DNA from 4 places in the Streptomyces sp. NPDC051211 genome. Region 2 is predicted to be linked to each of the others. Evidence: riboswitches for the same ligand, from Rfam matches in the RefSeq annotation. Region 2 holds a riboswitch; each other region holds the start of a gene.
The links. A riboswitch is a leader RNA that binds a small molecule or an ion and turns the genes downstream of it on or off. The one in region 2 is predicted to bind cobalamin.
Positions count from the first base shown of each region.

Region 1: it holds a riboswitch for cobalamin, as region 2 does, so the genes downstream of both, AB0447_RS34610 (cobalamin biosynthesis protein) here and AB0447_RS00815 (ABC transporter substrate-binding protein) in region 2, are expected to answer to the same signal.
Region 3: it holds a riboswitch for cobalamin, as region 2 does, so the genes downstream of both, AB0447_RS03050 (energy-coupling factor ABC transporter permease) here and AB0447_RS00815 (ABC transporter substrate-binding protein) in region 2, are expected to answer to the same signal.
Region 4: it holds a riboswitch for cobalamin, as region 2 does, so the genes downstream of both, AB0447_RS04160 (ribonucleoside-diphosphate reductase subunit alpha) here and AB0447_RS00815 (ABC transporter substrate-binding protein) in region 2, are expected to answer to the same signal.

Region 1 is NZ_JBFBAV010000068.1:10,803-15,702, forward strand. It holds gene AB0447_RS34595 (alpha/beta fold hydrolase) at 1-103, opposite strand, end outside; gene AB0447_RS34600 (inorganic phosphate transporter) at 458-1,726, shown strand; gene AB0447_RS34605 (hypothetical protein) at 1,750-1,971, shown strand; cobalamin riboswitch at 2,062-2,218, shown strand; gene AB0447_RS34610 (cobalamin biosynthesis protein) at 2,255-3,274, shown strand; gene AB0447_RS34615 (cobyric acid synthase) at 3,271-4,794, shown strand.
Region 2 is NZ_JBFBAV010000001.1:159,435-164,334, reverse strand. It holds gene AB0447_RS00825 (ABC transporter ATP-binding protein) at 1-159, opposite strand, end outside; gene AB0447_RS00820 (iron ABC transporter permease) at 246-1,265, opposite strand; gene AB0447_RS00815 (ABC transporter substrate-binding protein) at 1,262-2,188, opposite strand; cobalamin riboswitch at 2,314-2,452, opposite strand; gene AB0447_RS00810 (NUDIX domain-containing protein) at 2,510-3,013, shown strand; gene AB0447_RS00805 (serine hydrolase domain-containing protein) at 3,419-4,813, opposite strand.
Region 3 is NZ_JBFBAV010000002.1:5,694-10,593, forward strand. It holds gene AB0447_RS03030 (L-serine ammonia-lyase) at 1-394, shown strand, start outside; gene AB0447_RS03035 (hypothetical protein) at 413-1,126, opposite strand; gene AB0447_RS03040 (hypothetical protein) at 1,285-1,824, shown strand; gene AB0447_RS03045 (flavodoxin family protein) at 2,003-2,734, opposite strand; cobalamin riboswitch at 2,890-3,084, shown strand; gene AB0447_RS03050 (energy-coupling factor ABC transporter permease) at 3,113-3,814, shown strand; gene AB0447_RS03055 (energy-coupling factor ABC transporter substrate-binding protein) at 3,814-4,287, shown strand; gene cbiQ (cobalt ECF transporter T component CbiQ) at 4,292-4,900, shown strand, end outside.
Region 4 is NZ_JBFBAV010000002.1:253,849-258,748, reverse strand. It holds gene AB0447_RS04160 (ribonucleoside-diphosphate reductase subunit alpha) at 1-2,258, opposite strand, end outside; cobalamin riboswitch at 2,402-2,543, opposite strand; gene AB0447_RS04155 (GNAT family N-acetyltransferase) at 2,585-3,097, opposite strand; gene AB0447_RS04150 (Uma2 family endonuclease) at 3,175-3,759, shown strand; gene AB0447_RS04145 (YbdD/YjiX family protein) at 3,820-4,017, opposite strand; gene AB0447_RS04140 (carbon starvation CstA family protein) at 4,014-4,900, opposite strand, start outside.

The DNA.
Region 1 (4,900 bases), on a different contig from region 2:
GCAGGGCCGCGTCGGCGGCGTACCGGCCGGCCGCGACGGCGGCCGCGCAGGCACCTATGAGGGCGGTGGTGACGGCCGCTGCCGTCGCTGTCGCGGTGCGCACCGTTCCAGTCTGGGCGGGAGGGCCGGGCCCGGCCAGTGGAGTGGAATATTCCGCCGAGTACCCCGGGCGGTGTCGTGCAGGCGCGGGAAGCCGTCCGGACCGCTCCCGCCCGCGCGTGATCTGGGTCTCTTCCGGGGGGCGGACGGAGGGCTTCCGGGGCCGGCCGACCCGTGCGGAGGGATCCGTTCACCCCGCTTTGACGTGCACGAATCGGCCCATCGGCGGCACAATCGGGACGAGCGTCCCGAACCCGGGCCGGGCTGGTACACCGCACCGCCTGCATCAGTTCACTTTTCGTTCACCTAGGTTGCCTACGGTCGGCGAGCCACTGACGCCAAACAGAAGCCTGGGTAAATGGAGCACATAACGCTTCTCCTCGGGATCGTGATCATCACCGCTCTCGTGTTCGACTTCACGAACGGTTTCCACGACACAGCCAACGCGATGGCTACCACCATCTCGACCGGCGCCCTCAAGCCCAAGACGGCGGTGGCCATGTCCGCCGTGCTCAACCTCGTCGGCGCGTTCATGTCCGTGGAGGTCGCCAAGACGATCTCCAAGGGCCTGGTCAACGAGGACGGCATCCAGCCAGAAGTGATCTTCGCCGCGCTCGTCGGCGCCATCCTCTGGAACCTCGTCACCTGGCTGGTCGGACTCCCCTCCAGCTCCTCCCACGCCCTGATGGGCGGCCTGATCGGTGCCGCGATCGCCTCCGCGGGCATCGGCGCCGTCAACGGCGACGTGGTCGTCACCAAGGTGCTGATCCCCGCGATCGCCGCGCCGATCGTCGCCGGTGTCGCCGCGATGCTGGCCACCAAGGTCACGTACAAGATCGGCAACAACGTCGGCGAGAAGACCTCGGCCAAGGGCTACCGGGCCGGTCAGATCGCCTCGGCCGGTCTGGTCTCCCTCGCGCACGGCACCAACGACGCGCAGAAGACGATGGGCATCATCACCCTGGCCCTGGTCGCCGGCGGTGCGCTCGCCCCCGGCTCCAACCCGCCGGTCTGGGTCATCGTCTCCGCCGGTCTGGCGATCGCGCTCGGCACCTACCTCGGCGGCTGGCGCATCATCCGCACCATGGGCAAGGGCCTGACCGACCTGCAGCCGCAGCAGGGCTTCGCCGCCCAGACCTCGGCCGCCAGCGTCATCCTGGCCTCGTCCACCCTCGGCTTCTCGCTGTCCACCACCCACTCGTGCTCCGGCGCGGTCATGGGTGCCGGCCTCGGCCGCAAGGGCGGTGTGGTCCGCTGGTCCACCGCGACCCGCATGTTCATCGCCTGGGGTCTGACCCTGCCGGCCGCCGCGCTGGTCTCGGCCCTCGCCGAGTGGGTCATGCGCACCGGTGACGTCGGCGTCGCCGCCGTGACCGTCTTCCTCGTCGGCTCCTGCCTCGCCATCTGGCTGATCTCCCGCCGCCAGGTCGTCGACCACACCAACGTCAACGAGCTGGAGACCCCGGGCGAGGAGCCCGGAGTGGTCACCACCGCGATGGCCGCCGTCACCGTGCCGCCGGCCGGTACCACCGCCGCCGTCACCGACGAGGACCTGAAGGCCACCATCTCCGCCCCCAGCGCGCACGCGTCCGGCGAGGCCCCGACGGCTCCGGCCGCCGCGGTCTGACGATCAGAGAAGGTTTCGGCAGTATGAAGATCGACTGGGCAGCTCTCGGCTCCGTCTTCGGGGTCAGCCTCTCCGCCACCGTGGCCCTGGTGGCCCTGTTCACCCTCGGCATGGTGGGCCTCTCCAAGCACGAGGCCGCCACCGATCAGGGCGGCGCCGCCACCCTGGCCCGCACCGGCGCCTACGCCTGCTTCGCGCTCTGCGCCGCGGCCGTGGCCTACGGGATCTACCTGATCGTCGTCTGATCCACCGCGTACAAGGCTCCCCCCGGTTCTCCGAGGGGAGCTTTCGCATGCCCTGCCCCACCTTCACCGCAGGTCAACGGCGAGTTGACGGGCAATCTCAGTGCGTGGTGGACTGCCCGAGCCATTACGGCGGCAGCAGAGGAAGTCCGGTGAGAATCCGGCGCGGTCCCGCCACTGTCACCGGGGAGTACGGACGTCAGCCCGTACCGCCGGGAGCCAGGAACTCTCGCCGCCGGACACGTCGAACCAGGGCGCGGACCCTGAGTGAGGACATAGCTGCCCCATGCGTGCCGATCGCGTATTCGCGTACGGCGTGACGGCGGGCCTGATCGGCGACCGGATCCTCGGGGATCCACGCCGCGGGCACCCCGTCGCCGCCTTCGGAAGAGCCGCCGCCGCCGTCGAACGCGCCCTCTGGCGCGACCGGCGCTCCCGGGGCGTGGTGCACGCCCTGGTGTGCGCCGGAGGCGCCGCCGCCGTGGGCGTGCTGGGCGCCCGCGCCGTGCGCGCCCGGCCCGCCGCCGTCCGGATCGCCCTGACCGCCGCCGCCACCTGGGCCGTGGTCGGCGGGACCTCGCTGGGCCGGGAGGCCCGCGCCATCGGCGGGGCCCTTGCCGCCGGGGACGCCGAAGTGGCCCGGGAACGCCTCCCCCACCTGTGCGGGCGCGACCCGCACGCCCTGGACGAGCAGCAGATCGCGCGTGCCGTCGTGGAATCGGTGGCCGAGAACACCTCCGACGCGGTGGTCGGGGCCCTGGTGTGGGGTGCCGTCGCCGGTGTGCCGGGGCTGGTCGCCTTCCGCGCCGTGAACACCCTGGACGCGATGGTGGGCCACAAGTCGCCCCGCCATCTGCGCTACGGCTGGGCCTCGGCCCGGCTGGACGACCTCGCGGGCTGGCCGGGAGCCCGGCTGACCGCGCTGGCCGCCGTACTCGCCGGCCCGGACCGTCGGGGGGCGGTCCGGGCCTGGCGCTCCGACGCGGCCGCCCACCCCAGCCCCAACGCCGGCCCGGTCGAGGCCTCCTTCGCCGGGGCGCTGGGCGTCCGGCTGGGCGGCACCCTCGCCTACGGCGGGCGGGTGGAACACCGGGCCGTGCTCAACGGAGAGACCGGGCGGCCGGTGCAGATCGCCGACATCGAACGGGCGGTACGGCTGTCCCGGCAGGTGACCTGGCTGGCGCTGGGTGCCTGCGTGGGCGCCCGGCTGCTCGCCCCGCGGATCGCACGAGCCGCACGCGGTGCACGAGTCGCACGAGTCGCAGAAGTCGCAGGAGTCGCAGGAGTACAGAGGGGACGCGGATGAGCAGCGGCACGAAGCGGGGCGGGGGCCTGCTGGTCGCCGGCACCACCTCGGACGCGGGCAAGAGCGTGGTCACGGCGGGCATCTGCCGTTGGCTGGCCCGCCAGGGCGTGAAGGTGGCGCCGTTCAAGGCGCAGAACATGTCGCTGAACTCCTTCGTCACCCACGAGGGCGCGGAGATCGGCCGGGCCCAGGCCATGCAGGCCCAAGCGGCCCGGGTGGAGCCCACGGCCCTGATGAACCCGGTGCTGCTCAAGCCCGGCAGCGACCGCAGCAGCCAGGTGGTGCTGCTGGGCAAGCCGGTGGGCGAGATGAGCGCGCGCGGCTACCACGGAGGCCGGCAGGAACAGCTGCTGGGCGTGGTGACGGACTGCCTGGAGCAGTTGCGGGGCACGTATGACGCCGTGATCTGCGAGGGGGCGGGCAGCCCGGCCGAGATCAACCTGCGGCGCACGGACATCGTGAACATGGGCATCGCGCGGGCCGCGCGGTTCCCGGTGGTGGTGGTCGGGGACATCGACCGCGGCGGCGTCTTCGCCTCCTTCTTCGGTACGACGGCCCTGCTGTCCGCCGAGGACCAGTCGCTGATCGCCGGCTACCTGGTGAACAAGTTCCGCGGCGACGTGACGCTGCTGGAGCCGGGCATGGAGATGCTGCGCGGCCTCACCGGCCGGGCGACGTACGGGGTCCTGCCGTTCCGGCACGGCCTGGGCATCGACGAGGAGGACGGCCTGCGGGTCTCCCTGCGGGGCGCCGTCCGGGAATCGGTGGTGGCCCCGCCGGTGGGCGAGGACGTGCTGCGGGTCGCGGTGTGCGCGGTGCCGCTGATGTCCAACTTCACCGATGTGGACGCGCTCGCGGCGGAGCCGGGGGTGGTGGTGCGGTTCGTGGACCGGCCCGAGGAACTGGCCGACGCGGACCTGGCCGTCGTACCGGGCACGCGCGGCACGGTGAAGGCACTGCAGTGGCTGCGCGAGCGCGGCCTCGCGGACGCCCTCGTCCGGCGGGCCGCCGAGGGGCGGCCGGTGCTGGGCGTCTGCGGCGGCTTCCAGGCGCTGGGCGAGCGGATCGAGGACGAGGTCGAGTCCCGGGCGGGCGTGGTGGACGGGCTCGGGCTGCTGCCCGTCCGCATCCGCTTCGAGCGGGAGAAGACCCTTGCGCGGCCGGCGGGTTCGGCGCTCGGGGAGCCGGTCGAGGGGTACGAGATCCACCACGGCGTGGCCGAGGTGCTGGGCGGGACCCCCTTCCTGGACGGGTGCCGGGTCGGGTCGGTGTGGGGAACGCACTGGCACGGCTCGCTGGAGTCGGACGGGTTCCGGCGGGCGTTCCTGCGCGAGGTGGCTTCGGCTGCGGGGCGCCGGTTCGTACCCGCGCCGGACACGAGCTTCGGCGCCCTGCGCGAGGAACAGCTGGACCTGCTGGGCGACCTGATCGAGGAACACGCGGACACCGGCGCACTGCTCCGCCTGATCGAGACCGGGGCCCCGGCGGGGCTCCCGTTCATCCCCCCGGGCGCGCCGTGAGGGCCGCGGCCCTGCGGGGCTTCCCCCCGAACGACGGCGAGGCCGGGGGAGCCGGCATCAGCCGGATCCAGCCCCGCCGGCGTTCGAAGCGCGGGGTCCGGGGCGG
Region 2 (4,900 bases):
CAGCACCCGGCCCGCGGCGGGCCGCAGGGCGCCGTACACGCAACGCAGCAGCGTCGTCTTGCCGCTGCCGTTGGGTCCGGCCACGCCCACGGTCTCGCCGGGGCGGGCGGTCAGGTCGATGCCGTGCAGCAGGGTGCGGCCGCCCGTCTCGTACCGCAGCCCCTCCACCCGCAGCTCCGCGGCCCGATGGCCACCGGGTTCGTGTTCCCGCACGGACCCCTTGCCGGCGGGCTCCTGAACAGCGGTCATCCGAGGACTCCTTCGGCGCGCGCGGACCGCCGCAGCATCCACAGGAAGCAGGGTCCGCCGACCAGCGCGGTGACCACCCCGACCGGTATCTCCTCGGGGGCGGCGGCAGTACGGGCGACCAGGTCGGCCAGGACCAGGAACACCGCCCCGCCCAGTGCGGCCACCGGCAGCAGCGCCCGGTGTCCGGCGCCGACGGCCATCCGGGCGGCGTGCGGGATCATCAGCCCGACGAAGCCGATGGCCCCGCTGTACGCCACCAGCACCCCGATGACCAGCGAGGTCAGCACGAACACGGAGGCCCGGAACCGGCCGGTGTCCAGGCCGAGGGTCTGCGCGCCCTCCTCGCCGGCGAGCAGCAGGTCGAGCGGCCGGGCCAGTGCGAGCAGCAGGCCGGTGCCGAGCAGCAGGGTGGCGGCCGGCAGGGCGAGTTCGTCCCAGCGGGCGCCGCCGAGGCCGCCGAGCGTCCAGAACAGCACCAGGCGGACCTGGTCCGCCTCGGCGGCGAGGACCAGGACCAGGCTGGTGAGGGCCGACAGGACGTACTGGACGGCCACCCCGGCCAGGATCAGCCGCCCGGTGGTCATGCTGCCGCCGCGCCGGGCCATCGCGTACACGCAGACCAGGGCGCCCAGGGATCCCGCGAACGCGGCGGCCGGCAGGGTCACGGTGGTCGCGAATCCCGCGCCGACGCCGAGGACCAGGACGGCGACGGCGCCGGCGGAGGCCCCCGAGGAGGCGCCGAGCAGGAACGGGTCGGCGAGCCGGTTGCGGACCAGGGCCTGCAGCACGGTGCCGGTCACGGCGAGCCCGGCCCCCACGACGGCGCCGAGCAGCACCCGCGGCATGCGGACGTCCCACACGATGGCGGCGAAGGCGCCGGTGTGCTGCCCGCCGAGGACGATGTCGAGCACCTGTCCCGGGGAGATCCGTACCGGGCCGAGCGCCAGACCGGCGACGGCGGAGGCCAGCAGCGCGGCGGTGAGCCCGCCGAGGACGGCGGCCGTCCGGCGGGTCACACCGCTCCGGGGTGCAGCTGGCGGGCGAGGGACTCGACGGCGTCGCCGACGCGGACGCCGAGCACGGCCGAGGACAGCGGCAGCACGACGAACCGCTTGTTCTTGATGGCCGGCACCTGGGCGAGGGCCGGGTCGTTCAGCAGGCGCTGCTTCTTGGCCTCCACGGGGGTGCCGCCGTAGTCGTAGATGAGGATGACCTCGGGCTTGCGCTCGATGACCTTCTCCCAGGACACCTCGCCGAAGGAGTCCTCGAGGTCGGCGAAGAGGTTCGTGCCGCCGGCGCGGGTGATGATGTCGTTGCCGATGCCGTGGCCGCCGGAGGTGGAGGCGGCGCTGTCGCCGCCGTCGTAGGCGAAGACGGCGGGCTTGGGCCGGCCGGACACCTTCTGCGCCACGGCGTCGATGCGCCGCTGCTGGTCCTCGATCAGCCGGGCGCCGCGCTCGGGCACGCCGAAGGTGCGGGCGACCTCGGTGATTTCGGTGCGGAGCTGGTCGAGTCCGACCGGGCCGCCGGTGCAGTACTCCACGTTGAGGCGGGTGTTGATCCCGCTCTTCTGGAGGCCGGCCCGGTCGCGGCCGGCCGCTTTGTCGAAGGCGCTGGCGTAACCGCCGTACACGAAGTCGGGGTTGGCTGCGAGCAGTTGCTCCTTGGAGGGGTACTCCTTCGCCAGCACCTTGATCTTGTCGTAGGCGGGGCGGTAGGCGGGCAGGATCGCGTCGTCGAGGTAGGCGGTGCCGACCATGCGGTCCTGGAGGCCGAGGGCGAGCAGGATCTCGGTGGTGTGCTGGGTGAGGGTGACGGCGCGCCGGGGCGGTTCCCGGTAGGTGGTGCCGACCCCGCAGTTGGTGGCGGTGTACGGGAATCCGGGCGCGGCGGCCCGGGGCTCGGCGTCGTCGTCGCCGGAACCGGCACAGCCGGCCAGCGGGACGAGGAGGGCGAGGGCGGCGAGCGTGCGCAGGGCGCCGGGGATGCGGCGCGCGGCGGCGCGCGGGTACGACAGGACCACGGGAAGCCTCTCCGGGGGATCCTCGTCCCCTGGTCGACGTGAAAGGTGAAGAGGCGGCGCGTCAGTGTCTGACTTCCGGCTCCCGTGGGGGGAACCGGTCACAGTGGCGGGACCGCACCGGACTTGCACCGGTTTCCTGATCTGCGCCGCCCGGGGGTGACGCGGCCCAGTCTGCCAGACGGCGCAGGGTGCACGTGATGGACTGATCTCCGCACCTGATCTCCCGGGAGGAAGACCATGACGAACACCTGGCTCCCGCCGCGCGAGTACATCGCGACTCTGCCTCCGGCCACCGCGTACGCCTGCCTGTACTTCACCGATGCAATCGGCAACCCGGTCCAGTTGCGCGCCACGTACAGCACGGAGGCGTGGCAGTTCCCGGGCGGGAACATGGATCACGGCGAGACGCCGTGGGAGACGGCGGTGCGGGAGTGCGAGGAGGAGACCGGGATCGTCTTCTCGGGTGAACCGAAGCTGCTGGGTGTGCACTTCCTCACGCCGCGGGGCGAGGACTGGCACACCAACCACATCGGGTTCATCTTCGACGGCGGCACGCTCGACCAGGAACAGATCGCGGGCATCGTGCTGGACCCGGGCGAGCACAGCGAGTTCCGGGTGCTGCCGGTCGAGGAGTGGGTGAAGGTGATGACCCCCGCCAACTTCGCCCGGCTCGCGGTGATCGACCGGGCCCGCCGCACGGGCACGGTGGCGTACCTGGAGTCCGTCCCATCGGTCACATGAGCACACCGGCCGCCCGCCGGTCGCCGCTGTGGCCCCAAACCTCCGGCGTCAGCCGCTGCGCCGGATGGTCTACCCCAACGGGCACGTGGGCTGGCCGGCGCGACCAGCCACGCCCTGGTCCGCGAGGTACTGTCGGACAGCCGGTTCAGTTCGCGCGCCGAGCTGGCGAACTGGCCCGTTCCGGGGGGCCCGCCGCCGAATACCAGGCCCCGCCGGCCGAGGCCGGCATGTTCCTGCGGATGGACGCGTCCGAGCACACCCGCTACCGGGTCCCGATGCGTACCGACTCGGACTTCTACGGGGTGAAAAGCCTGCCGGTGACATGGTGAGGTGAGACGGGGCCCCTTGGCAGCTCGGGGATGCGGTCCCGGCCGAGCCGGACCAGGAGGCCCTGCCGCCGCTTCTCTACCCCCGGCCCACGCCGGATCCCACGCGCTGGAACAGCCGGCCGGCGAGGTCGACGCCGACCACCGCCCCGCTTGCGTCGCGGGTGAAGAAGCCGCGCTGGCCCTTCAGTCCCCCGCCGGTGACGATGTACTCGTCCCCGTCGCCGGGCAGCAGGCCGACGGCGGCCGGCGCGTGGTCCGGGGGCAGGTCGGTGTCCGCCGCCGCGCGGATCTCCGGCTTGATCCGGACGTCGAGGAGCAGTCCGGGCCCGTCCGTGCTGCTGATGGTGAGGGTCATGGCGTCGATGTCGTAGCTTCCGACGATCTCCCGGGCCCGCGCCTCGTCATAGGGGAGCGGCTCCGGTTCCCGGTCGGTGACACCCAGGTAGGTCTGGAGTGCCCAGCGGACGATCGCCTGGTTGCAGAGGATGCCGTCCGGGCCGGCGTTGGACATCGCGACGACGGCGAAGTTCCGCTCGGGCACGACGAGGAACTCGGCGAACTGGCCGATCGCCGAACCTCCGTGACCCACCGTCTGGACGCCGTCGACCTCGCGCAGGAACCAGCAGATGCCGATGGCGTCGCCGAGCGTGCTGCTCCGCAGTGCGACCGTCGGCTCCTTCATCCGCTGGAGGGCCGCGGCCGGCAGAACCGGGACACCGCTCTCCGCCCGGCCGTCGCCGAGCTGGAACCGGGCCCAGCGCAGCATGTCCGCCACCGAGGAGACACCGCCGCCGCCGGGGTTGTGTCCGCGCGGGATCCGCCAGGGGCGGGCGATGGACAGCGTTCCGTCCTCGCCGAGGTTGTGGCCGACGGCGAACCGCCGGGTCATGACGTCGTCGGGCCCGAAGAAGGTGTCCGAGAGCCCCAGCGGCTCGAGTACGAGGGAGGCGACGGCCCGCTCGTACGTCATCCCGGTGACGGTCTCCAGGATCCGCCCGGCCAGGTTGTACCCGGCCTGGCTGTACGAGGCCCGGGTGCCCGGCCGGGCGATCATGTCCAGCTCGGACATCTTCGCCACGTAGCCGGCCAGGGCGTCGTCCCCGTCGCCGGTGTCGGCGATGACCGCCCAGTCCAGCCCCGCGGTGTGGTTGAGCAGGTTCAGCACGGTGATCTCGGCCGCGGCCCGCTCGTCCGCGAGCACGAGCTCGGGAACGTAGTGGCGCACCGGCAGTTCCAGGTCGATCCGGCCGCGCGCGGCCAGCCGCATCAGTGCGGTCGCGGTCAGGGTCTTCGTGACCGACCCCAGCTGGAACAGGGTCGATTCGTCGACGGGCAGCGGGTTCTCGGTGCTCGTCACGCCGTGGCAGGCGAAGACCTCCCGTCCGTCGACCCAGACCCCGACCGCAACGCCTGGGACGCCCAGCTCGGTGGCGGTCGCCTCGACGAACCCGGACAGCGTGTGATGTGACATGCCACTCCCCTTAGCGCACTTGCACTGCGTTCAAGTGAAGGGTAGCCAGCACTTGAACGCAGTGCAAGCGGGGCTCCGAGGGCTCGG
Region 3 (4,900 bases), on a different contig from region 2:
GCTGTTCAAGGAGAACGCCTCGATCTCCGGCGCCGAGGTCGGCTGCCAGGGCGAGGTCGGCTCGGCCTGCTCGATGGCGGCGGGCGCGCTGGCGGAGGTGCTGGGCGGCACTCCGGAGCAGGTGGAGAACGCCGCCGAGATCGGCATGGAGCACAACCTGGGCCTGACCTGCGACCCGGTCGGCGGCCTGGTGCAGATCCCGTGCATCGAGCGGAACGGCATGGCGGCGGTGAAGGCCGTGACCGCGGCGAAGATGGCCATGCGCGGCGACGGCAGCCACAAGGTCTCCCTGGACAAGGTCATCAAGACCATGAAGGAGACCGGTGCCGACATGAAGATCAAGTACAAGGAGACGGCCCGCGGCGGGCTCGCGGTCAACGTCATCGAGTGCTGATCCCGCCGCGCTCGCGGCTCAGGAGATCGCGTACCACTGACTGGCCCACCCGGTGTTGATGGTGCTGGTGGACTGGTCCTTGAGGTTCACCGTGGCCGGCAGGGAGGTCTGCCCGGTCAGGACGGTGCTGTACCGGAGGCTCGGCGGGGTCAGGCCGGCGTTCACCGAGATGCCGGCTCCGGTGGCCTTGAGGGTCAGGCCGTTGGTGGCCCAGGTGCCGTTCAGCAGCAGCGCGATGAAGTAGGTCCCCGGCTCGGCCGTGAACGGCTTGGCCAGGGCCAGCGGCTTGGCGACGGGGTCGGTCATCAGCTGGGGCGAGATGTCCGCGGTGGCGGCGCGGAGGGTGCCGCTCGCGTCGTACACGCCGAGGTAGCAGTCGGACAGGGAGGCCTGGGGGTCGATGCCGGCCAGGCCCAGCCAGATGTTCGACCAGGTGATCCGCTCGCGCAGGACGATCCGTACGAGGGTCACCCGGCCGCCGACACCGGCGGCGGACTGGGCCGTGACATGGCCCGCGTCGTTGGGGTCGCCGGTCCAGGCCAGCAGGTTCTGGTCCTGGGGCCGGGGCTCGGTGTCGGACGGCGCGGCCGGGGCGCCCTGGGCCGGCGGGGCTTGTGTGGTCGCCGGGGGCGCCGTGGGCTTCGCCTTCTCGGCCGGAGCGGTGCAGCCGGCCAGCAGGGCCGCGGCGGCGGTGGCGGCCACCAGGCCGACGGCGGTACGGGTGATGCGCATGGTCCCCCCAGAGACACGAGTTACTGAGGGGGCCATGGTCTCAGCCCATGGTGCCGTCGCGACATTTTGCCGTCGCGCCGATGGAACCGTACGGCGACGATGGATGTCTCCATGGATGTCAGCTCTGTCCCCTTCATCCGGAGAAACCGGGGGACGTCATGAATCGCCTCCACCCCATACGCCGCCGGCAGCTCGTGGCCCTGGTCACGGGCGCCCTCCTCACCGCCGGAGTCGGGCTCGCCGCTCCGGCCTCGGCTCGGATCCAGGCCCCGGAACGGGCCACGGACCGCACCTGGACCCAGACCCCGCACGTGGTCAATGCCCGCTGGGGCGGCCACTGCACGTACGACCGGCTCGTCATCGACGTCCGGGGATACGTACCCGAGGTCACCGTCCGCCGGACCGCCAAGCTCTACTACGACGGGTCCGGGAAGCCGGTCCCGCTCGCCGGGAAGTACTTCCTGGAGATACGCCTGCACCCCGCCCAGGCACACAACGACGCGGGCCACTCGGTCTACAAGGGGCCCAAGCTCCTCAAGATCTACCTGCCCAAGCTCAAGGGCATCGCCATGACCGGCGACTACGAGGGGTACGTGACCTTCGGCGCCGCCTTCAACACCAGGCCGGAGTACAAGGCCTTCAAGCTGCACGGACCCGAGCGGTTCGTGCTGGACGTCAAGCACGCCAACGTCTGCTGACGCGGACGCGGCGGACCTGCCGCCGGGGCCCGGGGTGTCGTCGCACGCCCCGGGCCCCGGCCCGTCCCGCTTTCCGTTCCCGTTGCCGTCCCCGGCTCTCAGGTCAGCGGCCTGATCCGCATGCTGCCCGGGTCGCCGTTCCCGCTCATCCAGTCCTGGTCGCACCGCGGGCAACCGGTCACCGGTGCTCGGGATTGGGGAAATCGAATCTGCAGCCCGCGTCCCACTCGGAGCGCTGGTTGCCGTGCGCGGGGATGCCGCCGCTGCGCTTGAGGAGGGCGGCCAGGTGCATCAGGTTCCAGCTCATGAAGGCCGTGTTGCGGTTGGTGAAGTCGTTGTCCGGGCCGCCCGAGCCCGGGTCGAGGTAGGAGGGTCCGGGGCCGGCCTCGCCGATCCAGCCGGCGTCCGCCTGCGGGGGGACCGCGTACCCGAGGTGCTGGAGGCTGTAGAGGACGTTCATCGCGCAGTGTTTGACCCCGTCCTCGTTGCCGGTGATCAGACAGCCGCCGACCCGCCCGTAGTAGGCGTACTGGCCCCTGTCGTTCAGCAGCGAGGAGCACGCGTACAGCCGCTCGATCACCTGCTTCATCACCGAACTGTTGTCGCCGAGCCAGATCGGGCCGCACAGCACGAGGATGTCTGCGTCCATGATCCGGCTGTAGAGCACCGGCCACTGGTCGGTCTCCCAGCCGTGCTCGGTCATGTCCGGCCAGACGCCGGTCGCGATGTCGTGGTCCACGGCACGGATCAGTGACGTCCGGGCGCCCGCCGACTCCATGACGGCGCGGCTGCGGGCGATCAGTCCCTCGGTGTTGCTGGTCTCGGGCGAGCGCTTGAGCGTGCAGTTCACGTAGACGGCACTCAGGTCGGAGTAGTCCGGTGCGTCGGGCGTACGGCTGTCCTCGGTCACCTCCCCAGCCTGTGGGCGGCCGTGCGGGCCCGCCACCGCGGAGGTCCGGACGGCGGAGCACCGGGCCCGGCCTGACCGGCGCCGGGGTCGGGCCGGGGTCGGCGCCGGGGTCGGGGCCGCGCCGGGGTCGGGTTGTGGCCGGTCCGTGCGGACCACTAGGGTCATCGGGCCTTGGTGTACGGGAAACCGGTGGAAAACCGGTGCGGCCCTCGCCACTGTGATCGGGAAGTCCGGCTCCACTCCTACGGGAAGCCACTGGGCTGACGTGGGAGACCGCGCGGCCCGGGAAGGCGGAGCCAGGGCATCAGCACCCGTGAGCCAGGAGACCGGCCGGGGCGCGTTGTCCATCCACGAGGTGCTGGAGAGGTCTCCCCACTCATGCATATTGCCGAGGGGTTCCTACCCCCGTTGCACGCGGTCGCCTGGGGCGCCGCGTCTGCTCCCTTCGTCGTCCACGGAGTCCGCGCACTGACCCGTGAGGTCAAGGCGAATCCGGAGAGCACCCTGCTCCTCGGTGCGTCCGGAGCGTTCACTTTCGTCCTGTCCGCCCTGAAGATCCCTTCGGTGACCGGCAGTTGTTCCCATCCCACCGGTACCGGGCTGGGCGCCATACTGTTCCGGCCGCCGATCATGGCGGTCCTGGGCACGATCACCCTGCTCTTCCAGGCGCTGCTGCTCGCCCACGGCGGGCTGACCACCCTGGGCGCCAACGTCTTCTCGATGGCGATCGCGGGCCCGTGGGCCGGCTACGCGGTCTACCGGCTGTTGCAGAAGTCCGGCACCCCGCTGATGGTGTCCGTCTTCTTCGGCGCCTTCTTCGCCGACCTGATCACCTACTGCGTCACCAGCGTCCAGCTGGCGCTGGCCTTCCCCGACCCGGGGAGCGGGTTCGCGGGCGCGCTCGCGAAGTTCGGGGGGATCTTCGCGGTCACCCAGATTCCGCTGGCCGTGAGCGAGGGCCTGCTGACGGTGCTGGTGATGCGGCTGCTGATGCAGTCCAGCAAGTCGGACCTGATCCGGCTGGGTGTGGCCCGCTTCACCGGGGCGCAGGCGAAGACGAACCCGGAGGCGGCGGTCTGATGTCGAAGAACGCGAAGATCAATGCCCTGCTGCTGCTGGTGGTGGCGGCGCTGGCCGTGCTCCCGCTCGCCCTGGGGCTGGGCGACGACAAGGAGGAGCCGTTCACCGGCGCGGACGCGCAGGCGGAGGCGGCGATCACCGAGCTGAAGCCGGACTACGAGCCGTGGTTCTCCCCGCTGTACGAACCCCCGTCCGGGGAGGTGGAGTCGGCGCTGTTCGCGCTGCAGGCGGCGCTGGGCGCGGGCGTGCTCGCGTACTACTTCGGCCTGCGCAAGGGGCGCCGGCAGGGGCTGGCCGAGGGTCGTTCCCGGGCGCAGGGAGCCGTGGTGCTCGCGGTCGCCGCCGAGGAGGAGGCGGAGCAGGCGAGGGCGGAGGCCGCCGCGGCGAAGCCCGCCCTGGCGAAGGCCGTCCCGGCAAAGGCCGCCCCGGCAGAGGCCGACGGCCCCGCCCCGGCCGGCGGCGCGGAGTCCTGACCCCGTGCTGCCCATCGACGCGGCGGCGCACAGCAGTCGGTGGCGCCGCCGCCACCCGCTGGAGAAGGCCCTGCTGGGCCTGGGGTTGACGGTCAGCGCGGTGTGCCTGCCGCCCTGGCCAGGCGGGCCGCTGGTGGCCTGCGCCACCCTGGCGGTGCTGCTGGGCCCGGCCGGGGTGGCCGGGCGGCAGCTGTGGCGGGCCTTCCGGATCCCGCTGGGCTTCTGCTTCACCGGGGCCGTCCCGCTGCTGTTCGCGGTGGGCGGCCCGGACGGCTGGGTCTCGCTCGCCCCGGACGGGCCGCGGCACGCCGCGGACCTCCTGCTCCGTACGTCGGCGGCCTCGCTCGGCGTACTGCTGTTCGCGTTCACCACCCCCGTCTCGGACGTGCTGCCCCGGCTGGTCCGGGCCGGGGTGCCGGCCCCGGTGGTGGACGTCGCCCTGGTCATGTACCGGATCGGGTTCCTGCTGCTGGACTCGCTGGCCCAGGTGCGGGCGGCGCAGGCGGCCCGCCTGGGGCACACCAGCCGGGGGGCGGCCTGGCGTTCGGTGGCCGGGCTGGCCGCGACCGCCTTCGTCCGGGCCTTCGACCGCGCCGGACGGCTCCAGGCGGGG
Region 4 (4,900 bases), on a different contig from region 2:
CGGGACCGCAGGTAGTAGGTGGTCTTCAGGCCCTGCTTCCAGGCGTACGCGTACATCGAGCTGAGCTTCCCGATGGTCGGCGTCTCCAGGAACAGGTTGAGCGACTGGCTCTGGTCCAGGTACGGGGTACGGGCCGCCGCCATGTCGATCAGGCCGCGCTGCGGGATCTCCCACGCCGTCCGGTACAGCTCGCGGACCTCGGCCGGGATCCAGCCGAAGCCCTGCACCGAGCCCGAGGCGTCGCGCAGCGCCTCGCGGGTCTGCGCGTCCCACACGCCGAGCTTCTTCAGCTCCTCCACCAGGTAGGCGTTGACCTGCAGGAACTCACCGCTCAGCGTCTCGCGCTTGAAGAGGTTGGAGACCTGCGGCTCGATGCACTCGTACACGCCGGCGATCGAGGCGATCGTCGCGGTCGGGGCGATCGCCAGCAGCAGCGAGTTCCGCATGCCGGTCGCGGCGATCCGGGTCCGCAGCGCCGCCCAGCGCTCCGGCCAGTGGTGCTCCACACCGTAGTGGTCGGGGTGCAGGACGCCCTGCGCGGTACGGGTCTGCGCCCAGGCGGGAACCGGGCCGTGGCGCTCGGCGAGGTCGGCGGAGGCCTCGTACGCGGCGAGCATGATCCGCTCGGCGATCTTCGTGGAGAGGGCCTTGGCCTCGGCGGAGTCGAAGGGCAGCCGCAGCTTGAAGAACACGTCCTGCAGGCCCATCGCGCCCAGGCCCACCGGGCGCCAGCGGGCGTTGGAGCGGCCGGCCTGCTCGGTCGGGTAGAAGTTGATGTCCACGACCCGGTCGAGGAAGGTCACGGCGGTCCGGACGGTCTCGTCCAGCCGCTCCCAGTCGAGCTCCCCGCCCTCGGCCCCTTCCACCACGAAGGCGCCGAGGTTGACCGAGCCGAGGTTGCAGACGGCGGTCTCGCCGTCGTTGGTCACCTCGATGATCTCGGTGCAGAGGTTGGAGGAGTGGACCACCGAGCCCGGCAGTGCGGTCTGGTTCGCGGTCCGGTTGGAGGCGTCCTTGAAGGTCATCCAGCCCTGGCCGGTCTGCGCGAGGGTGCGCATCATGCGGCCGTACAGGTCCCGGGCCGGCATGGTCTTCTTCGCCAGCCCGGCGGCCTCGGCCTTGCGGTAGGCCTCGTCGAAATCGTCGCCGTACAGGTCCACCAGCTCGGGCACATCGGCCGGGGAGAACAGCGACCACTGGCCGTCGGCGTTGACCCGTCGCATGAACTCGTCCGGGATCCAGTGCGCCAGGTTCAGGTTGTGGGTGCGGCGCTGGTCCTCGCCGGTGTTGTCGCGGAGCTCCAGGAACTCCTCGATGTCCGCGTGCCAGGTCTCCAGGTAGACGGCGGCGGCGCCCTTGCGGCGGCCGCCCTGGTTCACGGCGGCGACGGAGGCGTCCAAGGTCTTCAGGAACGGGACGATGCCGTTGGAGTGCCCGTTGGTGCCGCGGATCAGCGAACCGCGGGCGCGGATCCGGGAGTACGACAGGCCGATGCCGCCCGCGTGCTTCGACAGGCGGGCCACCTGGTGGTAGCGGTCGTAGATCGAGTCGAGCTCGTCCAGCGGGGAGTCCAGCAGGTAGCAGGAGGACATCTGCGGGTGCCGGGTGCCGGAGTTGAAGAGGGTGGGGGAGGACGGCAGGTAGTCGAGGCGGCTCATCAGCCGGTAGAGGGAGGCGACTTCCTCGACCGCGGCCACGCTGTCGTCCTCGGCGAGGCCACAGGCCACGCGCAGCATGAAGTGCTGCGGGGTCTCGATGACCTGACGGGTGATCGGGTGCCGCAGCAGGTAGCGGCTGTGCAGGGTGCGCAGGCCGAAGAAGCCGAACCGGTCGTCGGCGCCCTCGGCGAGCGCGTGCTCGACCAGCGAGTCGAGCCGCGCGGCATGGGCCTGCACGAAGTCGGCGGTGCGGTCGGCGATGAGACCCTCGCGGTGGCCCACGGCGACGGACTCGGCGAAGGAGACCGCGCCCTGGCCGGCCGCCTCTTCGGCGATGGCCAGCGTGAGCAGTCGCGCGGCCAGCCGCGAGTACGCCGGGTCCTCGGAGATCAGCCCCGCGGCCGCCTCGGTGGCCAGCCCCCGCAGCTCGGCCTCGTCCGCGTCCGAGCTCCGGCCGCGCAGCGCGGCGGCGGCGACCCGGCCGGGGTCGGTGTCGGGCAGATCGGCGGTCAGCTCGGTGAGAGTCCGCAGCAGCGCGGCGCCCGGGCCTTCGGCGGGCTGGGCGGACTCGGCGCGCGGTGCGGCAGGCGCGATGGTCACGGGGGAGCTCTCCTCGCTCGGCTCCGGTCACCTGCGGAAGGCGGGGCGCGAGGCAGCACATGCGGGCGTGGCAGGAACGCGTACACCGCATGGCGTCCACCGGCCCAACCGCGAGGCCCGGACGAATCGGCACCCGGACCGGTCGGTCAGGGCGCACCGTCGGCAGGTGCTCGGACTTGGGGCGCCCCTTCTGGCGAAAGGTGCGCTTTCATACCGTTGCGGGACAGTTCCGGATTCGCACCGGATTCCCCTGCGGCGACAGCAGCCATGAGCATACATGTGGGGGGCCGTGCATGCGTGACCCCCCACATGTTGTGTCGGCGCGGCTACTGTGCCGGGCCGTGCAACTCCAGGGCGTAGGTGAGCAGCGGCACGGTGGGGATCGGCGACCAGTCCCGATCGGGGGTCCGTACGAAGCCCAGCCGCTCGTAGATCCGGTGCGCGGCCGGGCTCCCGGCCTGGGTGGAGAGCACCAGCCGCCGGACCCCGTGGATGGCCCGGGCCCGCTCGATGCAGGCTCGCACTAGGGCCTCCCCGGCGCCCCGCCCGCGGCCGGCGGCAGCCACCGCGAGCATCCGGAACTCGGCCTCCGCGGGGCCCGCGATGTCGGCGAGCGGGCTGCCGGGCGGGGCGAAGGTCACCCCGCCGAGCAGCCGCCCGTCGAGCACGGCCACGAGCACTTCCCCGTCCCCGGCCCGCCCGGCGACGTCCCGCAGCTTCTTCTCGTAGAAGTCGGTCCCGTTGTCGTCGAGCAGCCCGTCGCCGAGGTACGCGGCCGCGGTGATCTCACCCAGTTCGGCGTACTCGGCGGCCACGGCCGCCCTGATCACTATGTCCATGCTGTCCAGTCTGCGCGACGGGTGTGGGCGCCCGGCGCTATCGTCGGAGACAGACCGTCGAAGAAGGCGAGCGAGGCATGACCGTGATGACCGACCGGCCCAAGATGCTGACCGAAGAGTTCGAATCCCTGGCGCGCATAGGCGCCCGTGAGATCGAGGGGTTGCGGCTGGAGTTCATCGACGGAAAGCTGGGGGTCAAGGCAGTGCCCGACGGGGACCACGACCGAATTGTGCTGTGGCTGTCTCGCGTCTGTATGCAGCACCGGCCCGAGTTGTGGCTTCACGTCGAGCGGGGTCTGAAGGTCCAGGAATACCGCTCGGGCCGCGCGCGCCCGGACGCATCCATGGCTCCGGACGACGCCTTCGTCGGCCAAGGGGAGTGGGCTGATCCGGCGCCTGTTCTGATGGTTGTCGAGGTCACTTCGTACGACTCCGATACCGACGGGCGCGATCGCAACGAGAAGCCACGCGCTTATGCCCAGACGGGCATCCCGGTGTACCTCCTCGTCGACCGCGACAGCTGCGAGGTCACCGTCTACAGCGAGCCCAACGGTCGCCGCTACCAGAACGCCCGGACCGTGCCCTTCGGCCAGGATGTCGAACTCCCCGAGCCTGTCGGCATTACCTTTCAGAGCGAGCCCCTCAAGGACTGGGTGCGCTGAGGCAGCAGACCGCGCAGGGCCCTGCCGGGGATCGGCGGGGCCCTGCGCACGTACGGGAACTCAGCAGCAGCGGAAGCCCTCGCGCGGGTCCGCCTCGCGGGCGTCGACCCGGGCGTGCTCGAAGGCGCGCCGGGTCATGACCTCCGCGTCCGGGTCGTGCGAGCGGGCGTGGGCGACGTACCGGTCGTACGCCGCTTCGCCCGAGAACTCGCGGACGTAGAACCGGACCTTGGCCAGGCGCTGCCGCAGCGTGGTCACGTGACCGGTTCCTTCACCTTGCCGCCGCCGGAGTCGAGGCCGGCGGCCGCCAGTTCGGCCCGTTCCTCGGCCGTTGCGATCAGCCCGGCCGGGGCGACGATCTTCGACTCGGTCCACGGGACCTCGGAGAGGGTCACCGATTCGGGGCGGCGGACGGCCTTGATGCAGGTCCGGGCAGCGTCCGCCAGGACGATGATGATCAGCACCGCGAACAGGGCGGAGAGGACGCCGTCGACGGTGGCGTTGGTGACCACCGTGTGCATGTCGTCCATCGACTTCGCGGGCGGCAGCACCTTGTCCGCGTCGATGCCCGCCTGGTACTTGTCGCGCTGGGCGAAGAAGCCGACCTTCACGTCGTCCGAGAAGACCTTCTGGTAGCTCGCGGTCAGCGTCACCGTCGCGTCCCAGACCAGCGGAACACCCGTCACCCAGGCCCACTTGAGCCGCCCGGACTTGACCAGCAGCGTGGTGCAGACGGCCAGTGCGACCGCGGCGAGCAGCTGGTTGGCGATGCCGAAGAGCGGGAAGAGCTGGTTGATGCCGCCCAGCGGATCCTTGATGCCGACCCACAGGAAGTAGCCCCAGCCACCGACGACGATCGCACTCGCGAACCACACGCCCGGCTTCCAGCTGACGTCCTTGAAGGACTTGTGGACGTTGCCGAGGGTGTCCTGGAGCATGAACCGGCCGACCCGGGTGCCCGCGTCGAGGGTGGTCAGGATGAAGAGCGCCTCGAACATGATCGCGAAGTGGTACCAGAACGCCTTCATGCCCGCGCCGCCGATGACGGAGGAGAAGATCTCCGACATTCCGAGTGCGAAGGTCGGGGCGCCGCCCGTACGGGACAGCAGGCTGGACTCCTCGACGTCCTTGGCGGCCTGGG